Regions from separate parts of the Pseudomonas parafulva genome, predicted to be linked through region 2. Evidence: predicted binding sites of a transcription regulator. Region 2 holds the regulator's gene; the other holds the start of a gene.

Region 1 (7,847 bases), 1.3 Mb from region 2:
GTTCTTGGCTTTCTTGGCCGCGCGGGTACGCTCGCCTTCGTCCAGGATCTTCTTGCGCAGACGGATCGACTTAGGCGTGACTTCGCACAGCTCGTCGTCCTGGATGAATTCCAGGGCCTGTTCCAGGGTGTGGCGAACTGGCGGAACCAGGGCGATGACTTCGTCCTTGCCCGAAGCACGCATGTTGTCGAGCTTCTTGCCTTTGGTCGGGTTCACGCCCAGGTCGTTGTCGCGGCTGTTCAGGCCGATGATCTGACCACCGTAGATTTCCTGACCGTGCTCGACGAACAGCTTGCCGCGCGCCTGCAGGGTTTCCAGGGAGTAGGTCAGGGCCTTGCCGGTCTCGACCGATACCAGGACACCGTTCAGACGGCCGGACATCTGGCCCGACTTCATGGTGTCGTAGCGATCGAAGATCGAGGTCAGGATGCCTGCACCGTTGGTCAGGGTCAGGAACTGGTTACGGAAACCGATCAGGCCACGGGCCGGGATGTTGTACTCAAGGCGCACACGGCCTTTGCCATCCGGAACCATGTTGGTCAGGTCGCCCTTACGCAGGCCCATCTCTTCCATGACCTTGCCCTGGGATTCTTCAGGGATGTCGATGGTGACGTTTTCGAACGGCTCTTGCTTGACGCCGTCGACTTCACGAATGATCACTTCCGGACGGCCCACAGCCATCTCGAAGCCTTCGCGACGCATGGTTTCGATCAGTACCGACAGGTGCAGCTCGCCACGGCCCGATACCTTGAACTTGTCAGGGGAATCGGTTTCCTGAACGCGCAGGGCCACGTTGTACAGCAGTTCCTTGTCCAGACGGTCCTTGATGTTCCGGCTGGTGACGAACTTGCCTTCCTTGCCGCAGAACGGCGAATCGTTGACCTGGAAGGTCATGGATACGGTTGGCTCGTCAACGGTCAGTGGCTTCATCGCCTCGACCGCGGTTGGGTCACACAGGGTGTCGGAGATGAACAGCTCGTCGAAACCGCTGATGCAGACGATGTCGCCAGCCTGGGCTTCTTCAACGTCGACGCGGTGCAGACCGTGGTGGCCCATCAGCTTCAGGATACGACCGTTACGCTTCTTGCCGTTGGTGTCGATGGCGACAACCGGGGTGTTGGGCTTGACGCGACCACGGGCGATGCGGCCAACGCCGATCACGCCGAGGAAGCTGTTATAGTCCAGTGCCGAGATTTGCATCTGGAACGGGCCGTCACGGTCAACCGAAGGCGCAGGTACGTTGTCGATGATCGACTGATACAGCGGGGTCATGTCTTCGGCCATATCGGTGTGGTCCAGGCCGGCGATGCCGTTCAGGGCCGAGGCGTAGACGACTTTGAAGTCCAGCTGCTCATCGGTGGCGCCCAGATTGTCGAACAGATCGAAGATCTGGTCCAGAACCCAGTCAGGACGCGCGCCCGGACGGTCGACCTTGTTGATGACCACGATTGGCTTGAGGCCAGCTTCGAACGCCTTCTTGGTCACGAAGCGGGTCTGTGGCATCGGGCCGTCCTGGGCATCGACCAGCAGCAGCACGGAGTCGACCATCGACATCACACGCTCAACCTCGCCACCGAAGTCGGCGTGGCCGGGGGTGTCGACGATGTTGATGTGGTAGCCGTTCCAGTTGATGGCGGTGTTCTTCGCCAGAATGGTAATGCCGCGCTCTTTTTCCTGGTCGTTGGAGTCCATCACGCGCTCGTCGTTGAGCTCGTTACGCTCGAGCGTGCCCGACTGGCGCAGGAGTTTGTCGACCAGGGTGGTTTTACCATGGTCAACGTGGGCGATGATGGCGATGTTACGCAGATTTTCGATCACAACTGTATCTCGATCAGAGGATTCGGTTGCCGCCAGTGTAGGCGGCGAATAAGTACGTTTGAGGCTCAGCGGGCCCGTAGGTCGGGAGGGCGATGGCGGATGCTGCCGCCATACAGCCCTGGCGTCTTATGCCGGACGATAAACACGCACATTGGCATGTCCCTCACTGAGCAGGTGGTGTGCGTGCAGACGGCTCATCACACCTTTGTCGCAATACAGCAAGTACTGGCGCGTGGGGTCCAGGTGCTTGAACTTGCTGTTGATGGCATAGAACGGGAGCGCCTGGACTTCGATACCGTTGATCGCCAGAGGCTCGTCCTCCTGGGCGTCGGGGTGGCGGATATCGATGACGATCTGGCCCGGCAATGCCTCGGCCACTTCTTCGATCTCGATGCCCTTGCCCAGCTCATCGATCACATGGTCGATGGAGATGAACTTGGCGCGCTCAATGGCGCGCTCGAGCACCTGCATCTCGAACTGCTTTTCTTCGTGCTCCATGCGGTGACGCTTGGCATGGGTGGTCGGGTTCACCGAAATCACGCCGCAGTACTCAGGCATGTGCTTGGCGAAATCGGCGGTCCCGATGGCGTTGGCCTGGTCGATGATGTCCTGCTTGTGGGTCGCCAGCAGAGGGCGCAGCACCAGCATGTCGGTGGCCGAGTCGATGATCGACAGGTTCGGCAGGGTCTGGCTGGACACTTGGGATATGGCTTCGCCGGTCACCAGTGCGTTGATCTCGAGTCGCTCGGCCATGCGCGTTGCGGCGCGCAGCATCATGCGTTTGAGGGTGACGCCCATGTAGCTGTTGTCGACCTTGTTGAGGATCTCGCCGACCACTTCCTCGAAGGGCACGCTGATGAACAGTACGCGCTGGCTGCTGCCGTACTTCTTCCAAAGGAAATGTGCCACTTCCATCACGCCCAGTTCGTGGGCACGTCCGCCGAGGTTGAAGAAGCAGAAGTGCGTCATCAGGCCGCGACGCATCATCTGGTAGGCGGCCACGGTAGAGTCGAAGCCGCCGGACATCAGGACCAAGGTCTGCTCCAGGGCGCCAAGCGGGTAACCGCCGATCCCCTGGTGCTGGTTGTGGATCACGAACAGGCGCTGGTTGCGAATTTCGATGCGTACCAGCACATCCGGGTTCTTCAACGTGATACCGGCCGCACCGCACTGCTGACGCAACTGGCTGCCAACGTAGCGATCAACGTCCATCGACGTGAAGTCATGGTGCCCACCGCGCTTGCAACGCACCGCAAAGTGCTTGCCGGCCAGCAGGTGACCGAAGTGCTGCTTGCACTTGGCAACGATGTCGTCGAAGTCACCCAGGGGGTACTCCTCGACCTGCAGGAAGTGGGTGATACCCGGTGTACAGGTCAGGCGCTCGACGATCTCGCGCTGAACCTTGTCGTCCTCGATGCGGGTGATCACTTCGAGGTTGTCCCAGACACCATCGACCACGAGCTCAGGATCCAGATCCTTGAGCACGTTGCGGATGTTCTTGGCGAGCTGACGGATGAAGCGCTTGCGCACCGGCCGGCTCTTGATGGTGATCTCTGGGAAGACTTTGACGATAAGTTTCATTGGTTTACAGCGCGCGCAGGGCCTGCCGAAAATGAGGGGCGCGAATTATATCGGAAATTGCTCAGGATTTGACCAACTTTTGAGCAGAAGCTTGCAGAAAAATGCAGGAGACCACCTTCAGACACCGCGCTTTGGGGCTTGAGGAGGTATCTGCATGGTAGGGGTAGACGGCGCATAGCATCTGGTTGAACCCATACCTGGAACATGGCCAGCTCACAGCCATCCAATCCGACGCACCCTATTGGTGCGAAACTCAAAAAAATCGCATCGTAAGGGTGCACTTTTTCATCTGCAGCCCCAGCCAGATGCCCGTAAACGCCTCCTTCTGTCCAGACCTCGCCATTTTCGAGCACTGGCATGCAATTTGCTCCCTTGTGAGGCAGGTAAGCTTGGCCGACTATCCGCGCCCGGCAACACCCTTTTTCCAGGGCGGCGGCCAACCGTGCCCTAGACCATCCGGAGGACAACATGTCGAAGTCGGTTCAGCTCATCAAAGATCATGACGTCAAGTGGATTGATCTGCGTTTCACGGACACCAAAGGTACTCAGCACCACGTGACCATGCCGGCGCGTGATGCGTTGGACGAAGACTTCTTCGAAGTCGGCAAGATGTTCGACGGCTCCTCCATCGCTGGCTGGAAAGGCATCGAAGCCTCCGACATGATCCTGATGCCGGTGGACGAAACTGCCGTTTTGGATCCGTTCACCGAAGAGCCGACGCTGATCATCACCTGTGACATCGTCGACCCGTCGAGCATGCAGGGCTACGACCGCGACCCACGTGCGATCGCCAAGCGCGCAGAGGAATACCTCAAGAGCACTGGCATCGGTGATACCGTGTTCGCCGGCCCAGAGCCTGAATTCTTCATCTTCGAAGAAGTGAAGTTCCAGTCGGACATCTCCGGCTCGATGTTCAAGATCTTCTCCGAGCAAGGCTCGTGGATGACCGGTGCCGATATCGAAGGCGGCAACAAAGGCCACCGTCCAGGCGTCAAAGGTGGCTACTTCCCCGTGCCACCCTTCGACCACGACCACGAAATCCGTACTGCCATGTGCAACGCACTGGAAGAAATGGGCCAACTGGTCGAAGTGCACCACCACGAAGTGGCCACTGCCGGCCAGAACGAAATCGGCGTCAAGTTCAACACCCTGGTGAAGAAGGCCGACGAAGTCCAGGCTCTTAAGTATGTCGTGCACAATGTTGCCGACGCCTACGGCCGCACCGCGACCTTCATGCCAAAGCCGCTGTACGGCGACAACGGCTCGGGCATGCACGTGCACATGTCGATCTGGAAAGACGGCAAGAACACCTTCGCAGGTGAAGGCTATGCCGGCCTGTCTGACACCGCCCTGTACTTCATCGGCGGCATCATCAAGCACGGTAAGGCCCTGAACGGCTTCACCAACCCGTCGACCAACTCGTACAAGCGTCTGGTCCCAGGTTTCGAAGCACCGGTAATGCTGGCCTACTCGGCGCGCAACCGTTCGGCTTCGATCCGTATTCCCTATGTTGGCAGCCCGAAAGCCCGCCGTATCGAAGCGCGCTTCCCGGACCCATCGGCCAACCCGTACCTGGCCTTCGCGGCCTTGCTGATGGCTGGCCTGGACGGCATCCAGAACAAGATCCACCCAGGCGATGCAGCCGACAAAAACCTGTATGACCTGCCGCCTGAAGAAGCCAAGGACATCCCGCAGGTGTGCGGCAGCTTGAAAGAAGCGCTGGAAGAGCTGGACAAAGGTCGTGCGTTCCTGACCAAGGGCGGCGTCTTCTCCGACGACTTCATCGACGCGTTCATCGAGCTCAAGAGCGAAGAAGAAATCAAGGTCCGCACCTTCGTTCACCCGCTTGAATACGAGCTGTACTACAGCTGCTGATCTGATCGGCGCCTGGCGCCGATGACATGATCGAAACGGCCTCCCTTGGGAGGCCGTTTGCGTTTTGGACTTCAAGCATTTCGGAAGTTGCCTACCTCGATCCGTTGCCCTTCCCTCTCAAAATCAAGCCTCCATCCTAAGGAGGCACCCCATGCGCAATCGACTGCTTTGCCTGCTCACCGCGTTCAGCTTGAGCGGCTGCAGCGCCGCTTCACCGCGGCACCCTGCTCTTGAGCCGTTGCTAGATACCATTGAGCAGCGCCTGGCCATTGCACAGGCCGTTGCCCTGCACAAATGGGACAAAGAGCAACCCGTGCAAGCCACTGACCGCGAGCAAGCAGTCTTGGCGCGCGTGCAGGTGGCCGCGCCCGGGCTGGGCCTGGCCCCGCACGATGCCGAAGCCTTTTTTGCCGACCAGATAGAAGCCAACAAGCTCGTGCAGTACACCCTGCTTCACCAATGGCGCCTGGAAGGGCGGGCGCCGGACAACCTTCGGGCGGACCTGCAGACCGTCATTCGCCCGAAGCTGGACAGGCTAGAAGGTCAGTTGCTTAAACAGCTCGCGGCATTCAGGCGTCAGGACGGTCAGGCCTGCGCACGAAGCGTGGCCACCGCTATTGCGAGCCGGCCAAGTGCACCGCTGATGAAGCAGGGCATGATCAGGGCAACTGGCCAGCTTTGCGATCCGTCTTAAACACCCTATGCTCCAAAATGGTGCAGCAATTCCATGGCCGCACTGCGATTCAAGCCATAATGAGGCACCTGAAACGTTAATGCAGTGTCTTCTGGTGCGAATCTGGGCGAAAACTCACAGGATTCTGTCGAATCTGCCTCTTTTCGGCGCCTTGGTTTGTTTCTTGCATTTCCAGACCAACAGCCACCACTGGATGTGTCGCGCATCGCGCGCCTCCTTTGCCAGCAAGCACCGAAAGAGGTCGACGCCGCACCATGACCATCAGCGATGCACAACACCGTCTGCTTTTGGACAACCTGACCACGGCCACGCTGCTGCTCAATGCCGAGCTGCGGCTGGAGTACATGAACCCGGCCGCCGAAATGCTGCTAGCCGTCAGTGGCCAGCGCAGTCACGGGCAGTTCATCAGCGAACTGTTCACCGAGTCCACCGAAGCGTTGAGTTCGCTGCGTCAGGCCGTGGAGCAGGCGCACCCCTTCACCAAGCGTGAAGCCCAGTTGACCTCGCTGACGGGGCAGACCATCACGGTGGACTATGCCGTCACACCAATCCTGCACCTGGGCCAGACCTTGCTCTTGCTGGAGGTCCACCCGCGCGATCGCCTGCTGCGCATCACCAAGGAAGAAGCCCAGCTGAGCAAGCAAGAGACCACCAAGATGCTGGTGCGCGGCTTGGCCCATGAGATCAAGAACCCGCTGGGCGGTATTCGCGGTGCAGCACAATTGCTGGCGCGTCAGTTGCCCGAAGAGAGCTTGCGCGATTACACCAACGTGATCATCGAGGAAGCTGACCGCCTGCGAAACCTGGTCGATCGCATGCTGGGCTCGAACAAGCTGCCGTCGCTGGCCATGACCAATATCCACGAGGTGCTGGAGCGGGTATGCAGCTTGGTGGAGGCCGAAAGCCAGGGCTGCATCACCCTGGCGCGCGACTATGACCCCAGCCTTCCGGACGTGCTGATCGACCGCGAACAGATGATCCAGGCGGTGCTCAACATCGTGCGCAACGCCATGCAGGCCATCAGCTCGCAAAATGAGCTGCGCCTGGGCCGCATCACCTTGCGCAGCCGGGCACTGCGCCAGTTCACCATCGGCCACGTGCGCCATCGCCTGGTGGCACGCGTCGAGATCATCGACAACGGCCCTGGCATCCCTGCCGAGCTGCAGGACACCCTCTTCTACCCCATGGTCAGTGGTCGCCCGGACGGTACCGGCCTGGGCCTGGCCATTACCCAAAACATCATCAGCCAGCACCAGGGGCTGATCGAGTGTGAAAGCCACGCAGGCCACACCGCCTTCTCAATCTATCTGCCCCTGGAACAAGGAGCCACCGCCTCATGAGCCGAAGTGAAACCGTATGGATCGTCGACGATGATCGCTCCATTCGCTGGGTCCTTGAAAAAGCCCTGCAACAGGAAGGGATGACCACCCAGAGCTTCGACAGCGCCGAGGGTGTCATGGGTCGCCTGGCCCGTCAGCAGCCAGACGTGATCATTTCCGACATCCGCATGCCTGGCTCCAGTGGCCTGGAGCTTCTGGCGCAGATACGCGACCAACACCCTCGCCTGCCGGTCATCATCATGACCGCACACTCGGACCTGGATAGCGCAGTGGCGTCATACCAGGGCGGCGCTTTCGAGTATTTGCCCAAACCTTTCGATGTGGATGAAGCGGTTGCCCTAGTCAAGCGTGCCAACCAGCACGCCCAGGAGCAGCAAGGGTTGGAGGTGCCGCAAAACCTGGCGCGCACGCCTGAAATCATCGGTGAAGCACCGGCAATGCAGGAGGTGTTCCGTGCCATCGGGCGCCTGAGCCATTCCAACATCACCGTACTGATCAATGGCGAGTCCGGTACGGGCAAGGAGCTGGTCGCCCACGCA
Region 2 (7,847 bases):
GGTGATGTCCCCCCGTGGTGGAGGTGAACCCCAGGGCGAGGCAGCCCGTGCCATCGAGACACAATTGGGTGGCTTCGAGGCATTCAAGGAAGCCTTCACCAAGGCCGCTCTGACCCGCTTCGGCAGTGGCTGGGCCTGGCTCAGCGTTACACCGCAGCAGACCCTTGTGGTCGAGAGCAGCGGCAACCAGGATAGCCCGTTGATGCACGGCCATACGCCGATTCTCGGCCTGGACGTCTGGGAGCACGCGTACTACCTGAAGTATCAGAACCGTCGGCCTGAGTACATTGGCGCTTTCTACAACGTCATCGACTGGGCGCAAGTGAACCGCCGCTACCTCGATGCCATGAAATGAGCCAGGCAGGCATGCGCCCCGAAGTGATGTCCGTCAACAGCGTGCGCTTGTTCAGGCTGGCGCTTGGCACCCTGTTGCTGCTGGCCGGCACCGCGTTGCTGGTGGCGCGCGCACTTGCCTGGCTCGACCTGGACCCACGTATGTTGCGGGCGTTGGAGGGCGGCGCGCTATGCGCATTGGGGACGGCCCTGGGTGCGGTCCCCGTACTGGTAGTTCGCACCATGCCCGTGGCGCTGGCGGACACCCTGTTGGGCTTTGGTGCTGGCGTCATGCTGGCGGCCACGGCCTTCTCGCTGCTGGTGCCTGGGCTGGAGGCCGCTCAGGCAATCGGCTTTGGTGCATGGGGAGCCGGCGCCCTCATCAGCGCGGGCCTGTTGACAGGTGCGCTGTGCCTTTATCTGGTGGACTTGAAACTCTCGGCAGGCTCACCCTCAGGGCTGACCTCTGGCGAACCGGTCATCGCCTCGCGCATGTGGCTGTTCGTTTTCGCCATCATCGCCCACAACATTCCAGAGGGCATGGCCATAGGCGTATCAGCGGGCGGGGGCATGGCAGACGCTGATAGCCTGGCAATGGGCATCGCCTTGCAGGATGTACCGGAGGGGCTGGTCATTGCGCTGGTACTTGCCGGCGCAGGCATGTCACGCTTCAAGGCCTTTCTCATCGGCGCCGCCTCCGGTCTGGTGGAGCCAGTGGCGGCCGTTATCTGCGCCTGGCTTGTGAATGTGGCGCAACTGCTCTTGCCGCTGGGCCTCGCCTGCGCTGCAGGTGCGATGCTGCTGGTCGTGACCCAGGAAATCATCCCCGAATCACGCAGCCACGGTAATCACCGCCTGGCCAGCCTGGGGCTGTGCATCGGTTTCTGCTTGATGATGGTGATGGATACTGCGCTGTCCTGAAGCGCCCGTGAGACTGCGGGCGCAAGGAGGAGGGTGGCGCACTTGGCGACGGTCGATGGAAACGCGTGCTGGCCGTGCTGAGGGTTCACTCCCCCTCGTCGAAGTAGTTGTTGATCAACTCGACCAGTGCCTCCATGGCTTCACTGTCCTGCTCGCCTTCGGTATGCAGGTAGACCTGAGTGCCTTTGCCCGCCGCCAGCATCATGACCCCCATGATGCTCTTGCCATCGACCAGCTTGTCCGGTGCACGACCCACCTTGACCTGGCAGGGAAAGCGACCGGCCACCCCGACGAATTTGGCTGCCGCCCGGGCATGCAGACCCAGTTTGTTGATGATGGTGATTTCGCGGGCGGGCATGAGCTGGCGGATCCTTGGGCTAGAGGTCGCGGTGGCGAACCTGGACGTTTTTCAAAGATTGCTGGAGCAACTGGCCCAGCCGTTCGGTGAGGTACACCGAGCGATGATGGCCGCCAGTGCATCCGATGGCGATGGTGACATAGGCACGGTTGCTGGCGGCGAACCGTGGCAGCCACTTGAGCAGGTAGCTGGAAATGTCGGTGAACATCTCTTCGACGTCCGGCTGGGCGGCGAGGTAATCAATCACGGGCTGTTCAAGGCCGGAGTGCCCGCGCAGCTCTGGCTTCCAGTAGGGGTTGGGCAGGCAACGCACGTCGAACACCAGGTCGGCATCGACCGGCATACCCCGCTTGAAGCCGAATGACTCCACTAGAAAAGCCGTACCCGGCTCTGGCTTGTCCAACAGGCGTAGCTTGATCGAGTCGCGCAACTGATAGAGATTCAGGCGGGTGGTATCGATCTTGAGGTCGGCCAGATCGGCGATCGGCCCCAGCAAATCCCGTTCGACGCGGATCGCCTCGGCCAGTGAGCGATCAGCATTGGTCAACGGGTGGCGCCGGCGGGTTTCGGAGAAGCGCTTGAGCAACGTGTCTTCGTCGGCATCGAGGTACAGCACGTCGCACTGGATGTGACGGGCACGCGCTTGTTCAAGCAGTTCGGGAAAACGCGACAAATGGCTCGGCAGGTTACGCGCGTCAATCGATACGGCAACCTTGGGCTGCGGCAACTCGGTGTTGAGCAACGCGCTTTCCGCCAACTGCGGCAGCAACCCGGCGGGCAGGTTGTCGATGCAGTAGAATCCGTTGTCTTCAAGGACATCGAGGGCCGTGCTCTTACCGGAGCCGGACCGGCCACTGACGATGATCAAGCGCATGTTCAATGCTCGTTCTGCACGTCCAGGACGACCTGGAACAAGGCCTCGCTGCTCTGGGCTGCACGCAAGCGATCACGAACGTCCTTGCGATCGAGCATGCTGGCTATCTGGCGCAGCAGTTCAAGATGGGCGTCGGTGGCCGCAACCGGAACCAGCAGAACGAAAAGCAGGTCCACGGGCGCGCCATCGATCGCGTCATAATCAATAGGCGCGTCGAGGTGCAGAAGGGCGCTGACCGGTGAGGAGCACCCTTCAAGGCGGCAATGGGGAATGGCGATGCCATTACCGAAACCGGTAGAGCCCAACTTTTCGCGGGCCACCAGTTTTTCGAAGACGTCTTGCATTTCAAGTTCAGGCACTTGATCGGCAATCAGGGTGGCGACCTTTTCAAGGGCGCGCTTCTTGCTGCCGCCCGGCACGTTCACGAGGGAACGGCCGGGGGTCAGGATGGTTTCAAGTCGGATCATGGATGAGGGGGATCAGCGGGCTGCTGCACCTTGCAGCAGGCTTTGCTGTTTTTCCTTGTGTTTTTTCAGTTGGCGGTCGAGCTTGTCGGCCAAGGCGTCGATCGCTGCATACATGTCTTCGTGTTCGGCGTTGGCTACCACTTCACCGCCAGGAATCTGCAAGGTCGCTTCGACCTTCTGCTGCAGCTTCTCGACTTTCATGATGACCTGCACGTTAGTGATCTTGTCGAAGTGACTCTCCACGCGGGCGAGCTTTTCGAGCACGTAATCGCGCATTGGCTGGGTGACTTCTACATGCTGTCCACTGATATTGACTTGCATACAGCTTCTCCTTTTGTTGCCCGTGCATCAAAGAGGCAGGTGTTGCACCTGCCACACAAACGCGGTGGCACATCTCAGGGGCTACATCAATCGCTTGCGCTCGCTCGAGGGTGCGATACCCAGGGACTCGCGGTACTTGGCGACGGTGCGACGGGCGACCTGGATGCCTTGTGCCTCCAGTAAACCAGCGATCTTGCTGTCACTCAATGGCTTTTTCTGATTTTCCGCCGCAACCAGTTTCTTGATGATCGCGCGGATCGCCGTGGACGAGCATTCACCGCCCTCGGAGGTGCTGACGTGGCTCGAGAAAAAGTATTTCAGCTCGTAGATGCCACGCGGCGTGTGCATGTACTTCTGGGTGGTGACCCGGGAAATGGTCGATTCGTGCATGCCCACGGCTTCTGCGATGTCATGCAGCACCAGCGGCTTCATCGCCTCGTCGCCGTGGTCCAGGAAGCCGCGCTGGTGCTCGACGATCTGCGTAGCCACCTTCATCAAGGTTTCGTTACGACTTTGCAGGCTCTTGATGAACCAGCGGGCTTCCTGCAGCTGGTTGCGCATGAAGGTGTTGTCGGCACTGGTGTCGGCGCGGCGCACGAACCCGGCGTATTGCGCGTTCACGCGCAGACGTGGCACCGCCTCCTGGTTCAGTTCCACCAGCCATCGCTCGCTGTCCTTGCGCACGATCACATCCGGCACCACGTACTCGGGCTCGCTGGACTCGATTTGCGACCCTGGGCGAGGGTTAAGGCTCTGCACCAGTTCGATGACCTGGCGCAGCTCGTCTTCCTTGAGTTTCATGCGGCGCATGAGCTGGCTGTAGTCGCGGCTTCCCAGCAGATCGATGAAGTCGCTGACCAGGCGCATGGCCTCGGTCATCCACGGGGTGCTGGCCGGCAGCTGGCGCAGTTGTAGCAACAGGCATTCGCCCAGCGTACGGGCGCCCACACCGGCAGGTTCGAATTGCTGGATGCGGTGCAGCACTGCCTCGACTTCGTCCAGCTCGATGTCGAGCTCGGGGTCAAACCCTGCACAAATCTCGTCCAGGCTGTCTTCCAGGTAGCCCTGGTTGTTGATGCTGTCGATCAAGGTGACTGCAATGAGGCGGTCGGTGTCGGACATCGGGGCAAGGTTCAACTGCCACAGCAGGTGGCTTTGCAAGCTCTCCCCAGCCGAAGTGCGGGTAGTGAAATCCCACTCGTCGTCGTCATTGCTCGGCAGGCTGCTGGCGCTTGTCTGGTAGATGTCTTCCCAGGCGGTGTCGACGGGAAGCTCGTTGGGAATGCGTTCGTTCCACTCGCCGTCCTCGAGGTTCTCGGCGCTGGCAGTGGTTTCCTGGAAGCTGTTGTCCTGAACGTCGCTGGTGGGTTTGTTCTCGGCGTTATCCGCCATGGGGTCGGTGTTGTCGAAGTCGTCGCCGTCTTCCTGGCGCTCGAGCATCGGATTGGACTCCAGGGCTTCCTGGATTTCCTGCTGAAGGTCCAGGGTGGAAAGCTGGAGCAGGCGGATGGCCTGTTGCAACTGCGGTGTCATCGTCAGTTGCTGGCCCATTTTTAGGACGAGCGATGGTTTCATGGCAGATGCTTTGTACCTTGTTCGCCGGCGCACATGCGCCTTCCACTACACGAGGGCGCCGGGGCGCCATTTCAAGCAAGATTTATGCCTTAAATTGTAGCGTTTGCCTAGAGCACTGTAACAACTTGGCCCAACTTGTGGGCGTCTTTGTCCGTGCCCAAGGCGCGCGTCTTGATCAAAGCCTGAACTCGTGCCCCAGGTAAACTTCTTTCACCAGGTCATTGGCCAGGATGGTCTGGGCATCGCCCTCGGCGATCAGGCGACCGTCGTTGACGATGTAGGCCGTTTCACAGATATCGAGCGTTTCACGCACGTTGTGGTCCGTGATCAGCACACCGATGCCCTTGGCCTTGAGGTGATGAATGATCTGCTTGATATCGCCGACCGAAATCGGGTCTACGCCTGCGAAGGGCTCGTCGAGCAGAATGAATTTTGGCGCGGTTGCCAATGCCCGCGCAATCTCGACCCGTCGGCGCTCACCACCGGACAGGCTCATGCCCAGGTTGTCGCGAATGTGGGTGATGTGGAATTCCTGGAGCAGACTTTCGAGCGCCTGGCGCTGGCCCTCGCGGTCGAGGTCCTTGCGGGTTTCCAGGATCGCCTTGATGTTGTCGGCCACAGTCAGCTTGCGGAAGATCGACGCTTCCTGCGGAAGATAGCCGATACCGGCCTGGGCGCGACCGTGCATGGGCTGGTGGCTGACATCGAGGCTGTCGATCAGCACGCGACCCTGATCGGCCTGAACCAGGCCGACGATCATGTAGAAGCACGTGGTCTTGCCGGCGCCGTTGGGGCCGAGCAGGCCGACGATCTGACCGCTGTCGATCGACAGGCTGACGTCTCGCACGACCTGGCGGCCCTTGTAGCTCTTGGCCAGGTGCTGGGCTTTGAGGGTTGCCATTTACTCGGCCTTCTTCTTGGGCTGGATCACCATGTCGATGCGCTGACGCGGCGTGGTTACGTTGCCACCCCGACCGGCAGTGGCCACTTGTGTCTGGGTGTTGTAGACGATTTTCTCGCCTTCGGTGGTGTTGCCTTCGTTCTCCACCTTGGCTCGGTCGGTAAGTACCACCAGGTCTCTCTGGGCCTGGTACTGGATGGTAACGCCCCAGCCTTTCATCTTGTCCGCCTTGGACGCGCTTTGTTGCTGCTCGAAGTAGGCCAGGTTGCCCACCGAAGTAACCACGTCGATATCGCCACCGTTCGTGCGAGTGATGGTCACGGTGTTGCCTTTGATCATCATCGAGCCCTGGGTGATGATCACGTCACCGGTGTAGGTGGCCACGCCTTTCTTGTCGTCCAGGTGCGCATTGTCGGCCTGGATGCGAATCGGCTGGTCACGGTCGTTCGGCAGGGCGAGGGCGCTCGCGCTTCCCAGTGCTGCGCTCAGGCTGAGCAAAAGGGGGAGGGTTTTAACGAGCCTCATACTGTCCTCTTACGTTAGAGAGCAGGTCCATCCTGCCTTCTTTCAGGTACGCTTTCATTCCTTTGCCCGTGGTCGTCCCACCGGCGCCGTCGATTCTAACGGCTTGCTCGGTCTGCGCATATTGCTTCTGCGGGAACACGGTCATGCGCGAGCTGGTGATGATGGTCTCACGCTTCTGTTCGTCAGTGCGGGCAACGCGCACATTGTCGATCAACTCGACCTCGCTGCCATCGGGGTTGACCTCGGCGCGGGTGCTTTGTACATGCCACGGGAACGCCGTGCCGCGGTACAGGTGCAAGTCCGGCGTGGTCAACATCGTGACCTCGCTGGCCTTGAGATGTTCGACTTTGTCGGCGGTCATTTCGTACTGGAGCCTGCCATCGGGCAGAAACTGGACGCTGTGGGCGTTGATGGCGTAGTAGTCGATGGCGCTTTCGTCGACCTGGGCGACTGGCTTCTCCAGGAAACTCTCCGGGCTGACGTTCCAGTAGCCGACGGCCACCAGCAGGGCCGCAATGACCCCGAGCAGCACGATGTTTCTGGCTTTCTTGCTGAACATGGGCAACCTTAAAGGTAGTTGGCGTTGGCAGCATCCAGGGTGCCCTGGGCCTGCATGATGAGTTCGCAGAATTCGCGCGCGGCACCTTCGCCACCGCGGGCCTGGGTCACGCCATGAGCGTGTTCGCGCACGAACGGCGCCGCATTGGCCACGGCCATGCCCAGTGCCACGCGACGAATGACCGGCAAGTCCGGCAGGTCGTCGCCAAGATAGGCCACCTGATCATAGCTCAGGCCCAGCTCGGCGAGCAGGCCGTCGAGCACCACGAGTTTGTCCTCGCGCCCCTGATACAGATGCGCGATACCCAGGTTCTTCGCCCTGCGCTCGACGACCGGTGTCTTGCGTCCGCTGATGATCGCGGTGGTGACGCCTGATGCCATCAGCATCTTGATGCCATGCCCGTCGAGGGTATTGAAGGTCTTGAACTCGCTGCCGTCCTCAAGAAAATAGAGGCGCCCGTCGGTGAGCACGCCATCGACGTCGAAGACCGCCAGTTTGACGGTCTTGGCGCGTTGTATCAGATCCTGATTCATCGTGGAGCTCCTCACAGTACGCCAGCGCGCAGCAGATCGTGCATGTTCAGGGCGCCGGTGGGGCGGTCGTGGGCGTCCACCACCACCAATGCGCCAATCTTGTTGTCTTCCATGATTTTCAGTGCCTCGGCAGCCAGCATTTCAGCCCGCGCAGTCTTGCCGTGTACCGTCATCACCTCCTCGATCAAGGCGGTGCGCACATCGATGTTGCGGTCCAGGCTGCGGCGCAGGTCGCCGTCGGTGAAGACGCCGGCCAGGGTGCCATCGTTTTCGATGATCACGGTCATGCCCAGGCCTTTGCGGGACATTTCAAGCAGGGCGTCCTTGAGCAGCGTGCCGCGCGTGACCCTGGGCAGGTCGTCGCCGGCATGCATCACGTTCTCGACCTTTAGCAGCAGCCTGCGTCCCAGTGCACCGCCGGGGTGCGAGAACGCAAAGTCTTCGGCCGTGAACCCGCGTGCTTCGAGCAGGGCGATGGCA

Evidence for each region. Region 2 encodes sigma-54, which starts transcription at its own class of promoters, with help from an activator protein. Its sites were predicted from a motif close to ANTGGCATNNANNTTGCTNT; they were not measured.
Region 1: the regulator sigma-54 is predicted to act here: its motif matches at 3,751-3,770, upstream of glnA (type I glutamate--ammonia ligase).

What each region holds. Positions count from the first base shown of each region.
Region 1 is NZ_CP019952.1:352,769-360,615, reverse strand. Features, by position in the region: gene typA (translational GTPase TypA) at 1-1,818, opposite strand, end outside; gene thiI (tRNA uracil 4-sulfurtransferase ThiI) at 1,945-3,399, opposite strand; gene glnA (type I glutamate--ammonia ligase) at 3,868-5,274, shown strand; gene B2J77_RS01540 (chorismate mutase) at 5,426-5,968, shown strand; gene glnL (nitrogen regulation protein NR(II)) at 6,223-7,308, shown strand; gene ntrC (nitrogen regulation protein NR(I)) at 7,305-7,847, shown strand, end outside.
Region 2 is NZ_CP019952.1:3,697,797-3,705,643, reverse strand. Features, by position in the region: gene B2J77_RS16660 (superoxide dismutase) at 1-355, shown strand, start outside; gene B2J77_RS16655 (ZIP family metal transporter) at 367-1,254, shown strand; gene B2J77_RS16650 (HPr family phosphocarrier protein) at 1,340-1,612, opposite strand; gene rapZ (RNase adapter RapZ) at 1,632-2,486, opposite strand; gene ptsN (PTS IIA-like nitrogen regulatory protein PtsN) at 2,489-2,953, opposite strand; gene hpf (ribosome hibernation-promoting factor, HPF/YfiA family) at 2,966-3,274, opposite strand; gene B2J77_RS16630 (RNA polymerase factor sigma-54) at 3,356-4,849, opposite strand; gene lptB (LPS export ABC transporter ATP-binding protein) at 5,025-5,750, opposite strand; gene lptA (lipopolysaccharide transport periplasmic protein LptA) at 5,751-6,275, opposite strand; gene lptC (LPS export ABC transporter periplasmic protein LptC) at 6,262-6,834, opposite strand; gene B2J77_RS16610 (KdsC family phosphatase) at 6,843-7,367, opposite strand; gene B2J77_RS16605 (KpsF/GutQ family sugar-phosphate isomerase) at 7,379-7,847, opposite strand, start outside.